2 linked regions of the Sandaracinus amylolyticus genome follow. The protein of the gene in region 2 interacts with the protein of the main gene of each other region in a pairwise test. Links are inferred from orthologs where the notes say so. Each region holds a gene or a part of one and is shown on either strand. Other genes may lie near its edges. The genes, in order: DB32_RS46915 and def.

The links.
Region 1: the proteins of def (region 2) and DB32_RS46915 interact in binary tests that used the Escherichia coli proteins (3 or more experiments, as listed by UniProt). The link is inferred for Sandaracinus amylolyticus from one-to-one orthologs.

What each region holds. Positions count from the first base shown.
Region 1 is NZ_CP011125.1:4,914,968-4,918,229, reverse strand. Bases 137-3,087 are described here. They hold DB32_RS46915 (aspartate-semialdehyde dehydrogenase), read right to left. Parts: upstream 2,142-3,087; coding sequence 1,131-2,141; downstream 137-1,130. Other genes in these bases: DB32_RS45445 (TolC family protein), read left to right, coding at 2,269-3,087; DB32_RS20885 (hypothetical protein), read right to left, coding at 137-915. Also shown: more of DB32_RS20885, read right to left, coding at 1-136; more of DB32_RS45445, read left to right, coding at 3,088-3,262.
Region 2 is NZ_CP011125.1:1,944,279-1,947,347, reverse strand. Bases 239-2,996 are described here. They hold def (peptide deformylase), read left to right. Parts: upstream 239-1,238; coding sequence 1,239-1,754; downstream 1,755-2,996. Other genes in these bases: DB32_RS08160 (cob(I)yrinic acid a,c-diamide adenosyltransferase), read left to right, coding at 2,722-2,996; fmt (methionyl-tRNA formyltransferase), read left to right, coding at 1,754-2,725; DB32_RS08175 (hypothetical protein), read left to right, coding at 239-1,196. Also shown: more of DB32_RS08175, read left to right, coding at 1-238; more of DB32_RS08160, read left to right, coding at 2,997-3,069. UniProt on the Escherichia coli protein: Removes the formyl group from the N-terminal Met of newly synthesized proteins. Requires at least a dipeptide for an efficient rate of reaction. N-terminal L-methionine is a prerequisite for activity but the enzyme has broad specificity at other positions.

The sequences.
Region 1 (3,262 bases), 3.0 Mb from region 2 along the record:
CGCGTCCATGTCCTCGTAGCCCTTCGAGCGACAGTAGCTGCTCAGCGCGCCCTCGATCTCGACGCGCAGCACGCACGTGACGACGAGCGTGCTCTCGTTGCGCGCCTGGTCGACGGCGGTGATGCCGACGGCCGCGTACTGGTCGTAGGCGAGGTCCGACGCGTCGACCGTCGCGGTCTCACCGCGCTGGAGATCGCCGCCGCTGGTCGGCGGCTCCGCGCCGTCCTGCAGCGAGCCCGAGGGATCGACCTCGCCGTCCGCGGTGCAGCCTTCCGGATCGACGTACACGTTCGCGCCGACGAGCGTGCCTTCCGGGAGATCGTAGGTGACCTCGATCGACTCGTCGCCCTCGAACGGCCCGCCGTCGATGGTCGGTGCGCCCGGCGGGTCGACGTCGAGCGCGATGCGCAACGTCGTGGTCTCGGCGGTGGTGAAGTCCTTCGACGTGTTCTGCGCCGTGGTGCTCGCGAAGAAGAAGAACGTGCGGTCCGCGCTCGTCTCGCACGCATCCGCGCCGAACAGCTGCCGCACCGTCGCGTCGATCTCGGTGGTCGGCACCATCGCGCTGAACGTCGCGACGTACTCGCACGACGTGTTCGTCGTGTCGGCGCGGACCGAGGCCGTCGGGCAGTCCGCGTCGGCGCTGCTGCCGAACCACACGTCGATCTGCGTCGTGCCGGTCGGGACGTTTGCGAGCTCCAGCGGGATCGCGATGTTCTCCTCGCACTCACGCAGCGAGAGCGGCTGACCCGTCGCCTCGGGCGTTTCGTAGAGGAACGTCATGAGCTCGCGTCCGCCGAACTGTTCGGTGAAGCGGACGCTCATCGTCTGGGCCCGCGCAGGCGACGCGAACGCGGATGACGCACCGAGCGTGGCGACCAGCGCGGAGAGCCAGAGGCGGTGTGTGGTTCTCATTCGAATCCGAGATCCTCTGCGGAGCCGCTGAGCACGTTCCGTTCCTGCGCCTCGAACTGCGCAACGTGCGCGTTTTGCCGGCCGCTCGCCGGCTCCGCGGCTGTCATTCTGGCACGCGCACCGGGAGGACGTCCGAGCGCGCGCGCCAACTCGTCAACGGGTCGCCCGCGACCAGCGTGGCCCTCGATCCGGCTTCGCCGGTCGGGGGGAGGGCGTCACCGGAGCAGCAGACCTTCGGCGATCTGCACGGCGTTCGTCGCCGCGCCCTTCCGGAGGTTGTCGCCGACGATCCACATCATCACGCCGCCCGGGTTGCCGAGGTCGTCGCGGACGCGCCCGACGAGGACGTCGTCGATCCCGGACGCGTCGAGCGGCGTCGGGTACACGCCCTTCTCGAAGTCGTCGACCACGCGCACGCCCGGCGCGCCCGTCATCAGCGCGCGCGCTTCCTTCGCGGTGATCGGGCGCTCGCACTCGATCGCGACCGACTCGGAGTGCCCGTTGACCACGGGCACGCGCACCGTCGTCGGCGAGACGCGGATGTCGGGGTCGCCGAAGATCTTGCGCGTCTCGTGGATCATCTTGAGCTCTTCCTCCTGGTACCCGGTCGCGCCGTCGCGCTTCCACTCCATGAGGAGGCTGCCCGCGAGCTGCTTCGTGATCGGGCCCGCGGGCATCGGCTCGCCGGCTGCGAACGCGCGCGACTGCGCGCGGAAGTGCTCGACCGCGCTGTGCCCCGCGCCGCTGATCGCCTGGTACGTCGAGACGACGATGCGCTGGATGCGGTTCGCGCGGTGGATCGGCGCGAGCGCGACGAGCATCTGGATCGTCGAGCAGTTCGGGTTCGCGATGATGCCGCGCTTCGGGTTGCGCGCGGCGTCGAGGTTCACCTCGGGCACGCAGAGGGGCACCTCGGGATCCATCCGCCACGCCGACGAATTGTCGACGACGAGCGCGCCCTTGCTCGCGGCGATCGGTCCCCACTCCTTGCTCGGCCCCGAGCCCGCGGAGAAGAGCGCGAGGTCGACGCCCGTGAACGCATCGGCCGACACCGGCTCCACCTTCACCTGCGTCCCGCGGAACGGCACCGTCGTGCCCGCGCTGCGCGGAGAGGCGAGAGGAAGGAGGCGCGCGACCGGGAAGGAGCGCTCCTCGAGGATGCGGATCATCTCGCGACCGACGGCGCCCGTCGCACCGAGGACGGCCACCGTGAGCTGCCTGGACATGGGGGCGCGGCATACCACGCGCGAACGCACGCGTCATGGCGCGCAGCACGTTCGTCGTTGCGCGCGCGGAAGCTTGTGCCCACAACCGGGGCGCGCGGAAAGCCCGCGCGGGGAGCCAGGAGTCCGCATGACGAGCCCGAGCCGCGCCGTGACCTTCCGAGCGGCGCTCTCTTCGGTCGTGCTCGCGTCGTCGGTGCTCGCGCCAGCGATGCTCGTGAGCGCGCAGGACGCGACGACGCCGCCGGCGACGACCAGCGACAGCGCGACGCTGCAGACGAGCGCCGCGACGACACCTGCCGAGGCCGAGATCATCGACGTCGAGGCGTTCTTGCGAGGCGAAGGACGCGGCATCACGGCGGAGGACGCCGCGCGTCGCGCCGTCGAGACGGGGCCGTCGATCGAGTCGGTGCGCGCCCAGCTGAGCGCCGCGCGCGCGGGCGCGGATCGCGCGATGATCGCGTTCTTCCCGCGGCTCTCGGTCGAGGGTCGCTACACGCGCCTCTCGCCGATCTCGCAGCCGAACTTGTTCGGCGGCGAGAACACCGACGAGCTGCTCGACGCCGCGGAGCAGCTCGCGATGGGCGTCGACGATCCCGAGGCGCGCCTGCTCTGGCAGGGCCAAATCATGGCGCAGCGCGAGCAGGCGAGCTTCACGTTCCCCGTGCTGCTCGACAACTGGAGCTTCGGCGGGTCGCTGACGGTCCCGGTGACCGACATCTTCCTGCAGATCTGGCCGTCGTACGAAGCCGCGCAGGGCGCGGTGCGCGCGCAGCGGCACCAGGTGTACGCGCAGTCGTCGGAGGTCGCGCAGAACGCGCGCGAGACGTTCTACGCGTTCGCACGGGCGCGCGGTGGGCTCGCGGTCGCGCGTGCCGCGGTCGCCGCGGCGGAGCTCCAGGCGCAGCTCATCGAAGCGATGGTGCGCGCGGGCACGTCCGCGCAGGTCGACTTCGTGCGCGTGCAGGCGCAGGTCGCCACGGCGCGCGTCGCAGCGCTGCGCGCCGAGGCCGCGGTGCTCACGTCGGCGACCGCGCTCCGCACGGTGATGCACGTCGATCCCGACGAGGAGCTCGCGATCGCCGAGGACCTCCTCGCGCCGCTCCCGCCGGTGACCGGCGAGC
Region 2 (3,069 bases):
TGTCGAAGCGCCCGCCGCCGCGCCGCGAGCCGACGGTGCCGCCGCGCGCGTCGGAGCCACCGGGCACCGGCGTGCACTCGCGGCGCGTCAGCTCGATGGCGCCGATGATGCCGGAGCGCGAGTGGCCGGCGGAGGACTCGGTGCTCGGACGCGCGACGCCCGAGGGCGGGCGGCGAGGCGCGCTGGGCGACGGAGGCGCGCTGCGGCTGTTGCTGCGGATCGCGGAGCTGCGGCTCGACGCGCAGGTGACGATCACGCCGTCGAGCGGCGAGGCGCTCGCGATGACGCTCGTCGCGGGCGAGGTGGCGCGCATCGAGACGCCGGTCGCGCGCGGGGCGGCGGCGATCCTGCGACGGCGAGGCGCGGGCGTGGGGCTCGCGGACGACGAGGCGAGCGCGGTGCGAGCGCTCGACGACGCGCAGGAGCGCGGCGCGATCACGCGCTTCGAGCGGGCGCGCGCGATGCGCGAGGCGCACCTCGAGCGGCTGCGCGCGGTCGTGGCGCTCGAGCGCGGATCGTTCGTGCTGACGCGGCTCGAGCCGAACGAGCTGCCGCCGCCGGCGCCGTCTCCGCTGGGCGCGCCGCTGCGGCTGGCGCTGCTCGATGCGGCGCGGCGCGGGCTCGACGCGTCGCGGGCGCGCGCGGTGCTCGGCGGGCTGGTGACGCTGCGGCGGGGGCCGCGCTTCGACGCGCTGGCGATCGAGGGGCTGATCGCGCCCGAGCTGGCCGAGCTGCTGGCGCAGCACGAGGGGGCGTCGCCGGAGCGGCTGGTGGCGGCGGCGCCCGACGAGCCCGGGCTGCACGGCGTGGTGTGCGCGCTGGTCGCGGCGGGCGCGCTGGTGGCGCAGCCGGCGCTCGAGCTCGACGTCGCGCGCGACGAGCACCGCCGCCTGGCGCGACGCCTGATCGAGGAGGCGGCGCGCACCGCGGAGGACGCCGACTACTTCACGATCCTCGGGGTCGCGCACGACGCGACGGCGCGCGATCTCGACCGCGCGCACACGGCGCGGCGCGACCAGCTGCTCGCGCTGGCGCTCGAGGATCTCGACCTCTCGTCGCTCGAGGCGCTGCGCCGCGGCGCCCTCGAGAGCCTGGAGGAGGCGTACCGCGTCCTGTCCGATCCGCGGTGGCGCGAGGCCTACGCCCGCGCCCTGTCGCACACCGAGCGTCTTGCGACCACGGTGGGCGAGCACTAAACCCTTCCGTCCCTTCGGCCAAGAAGCCCCGAGGCCCACGCGATGGCGATCCGCACGATTCTCCACTACCCCGACAAGCGCCTCCGCATCCCGGGCGAGCGTGTGACCGACTTCGGGCCCGAGCTGCAGACGCTCGTGGACGACATGGCCGAGACGATGTACGCGGCCCCCGGCGTGGGCCTCGCGGCGACGCAGATCGGTGTGGCGCTGCGGGTGTTCATCATCGACGTCGCGACCGGCGACGACGAGCCGAGCGATCTCCGGGTGTTCGTGAACCCCGAGATCCTCGAGCGAAACGGGGAGGTCGTCTGGGAGGAGGGCTGCCTCTCGTTCCCCGGCGTGCACGAGGAGATCGACCGCGCCGAGCGCGTGAAGGTGCGCGCGCAGGACCGCAACGGGCAGGTCTTCGAGCTCGAGGCGGACGGGCTGCTCGCGGTGGCGGTCCAGCACGAGAACGACCACCTCGAGGGCAAGCTGATGGTCGACCATCTCGGCATGCTCAAGAAGCGGATGGTCCACCGGCAGATGATGAAGCGCGCCGCCGACGCGGCCGAGTGATGACGCGGCCGCGCGCGCTCTTCTTCGGGACGCCGCAGTTCGCCGTGCCCTGCCTCGATGCGCTGTGCGACGTCGCCGACGTCGTGCGCGTGATCTCGCAGCCGGATCGCCCGGCGGGACGCGGGCTCGCGGAGCAGGCCCCACCGGTGAAGCAGCGCGCAATCGAGCGCGGCATCCCGGTGATGCAGCCGACGAAGGTGAAGCCGCCGGAGCTGGCGGCGGAGCTGAAGGCGCTCGACGTCGAAGTGGCGCTGGTGGTCGCATATGGGCGCATCCTGCCGAAGGGCCTGCTCGAGGCGCCGCGGCGTGGGTGCGTGAACGTGCACGCGTCTCTGCTGCCGAGATGGCGAGGGGCGGCGCCGATCCAGTGGGCCGTCGCGGAGGGCGACGCCGAAAGCGGCGTGTGCCTGATGGAGATGGACGAGGGGCTCGACACCGGTCCGGTGTTCGCGCGCGCGGCCACGCCGATCGGGGCGGACGAGACGGCGGGTGAGCTGGGCCCGCGGCTGAGCGCGATGGGCGCGGAGCTGGTGCGCGCGGCGCTGCCGCGGTGGCTGGCGGGCGAGCTGCGCGCGGAGGCGCAGGACCCGTCGGGTGTGACGCTCGCGCGGCTTCTCACGAAGGAAGACGGCTTCGTCGACCTCGGGTGGAGCGCGCAGCAGGTGCACGATCGCGCGCGCGGGATGCACCCGTGGCCGGGCGCGAGCGCGATGTTGGTCGAGCCGGGGCGCGCGCCGGTGCGGGTGAAGCTGCACCGCACGCGCGTGCTCGAGCGCGAGGGCGTGCACGGCGCGCCGGGCGCGATCGTGGCGGCGGGCGGGAACGGGATCGAGATCGCGTGCGGCACCGGGCGGCTCGCGCTGCTCGAGCTGCAGCTCGAGGGCCGCAAGAAGCTGGGCGCGGCGGAGTTCCTCGCGGGGCGGCGTCTCGCGGAGGGCACGCGGCTGATCCGCGAGGGGAGCGAGCCGTGAAGATCTATACGAAGACCGGCGACGCCGGGCAGACCGGGCTCTTCGGGGGCGATCGGGTGTCGAAGGCGTGCCCGCGCGTCGAGGCGTACGGCGACGTCGACGAGCTGAACAGCGTGCTCGGGATCGTGCGCGCGGAGGGCGCGATCGGCGGGCGCTTCGACGAGCTGATCGCGTCGATCCAGAGCCGGCTTTTCGACCTCGGGGCGGAGCTCGCGAACGAGCGCGGCAAGGACCTCGGGATCCCGCTGGTCGACGAGGACGACGTGGTCGCGATGGAGCACGCGATCGACCACGCGGAGGGCGAGCTGGCGCCGCTGCGCACGTTCGTGCTGCCGGGGGGCTCG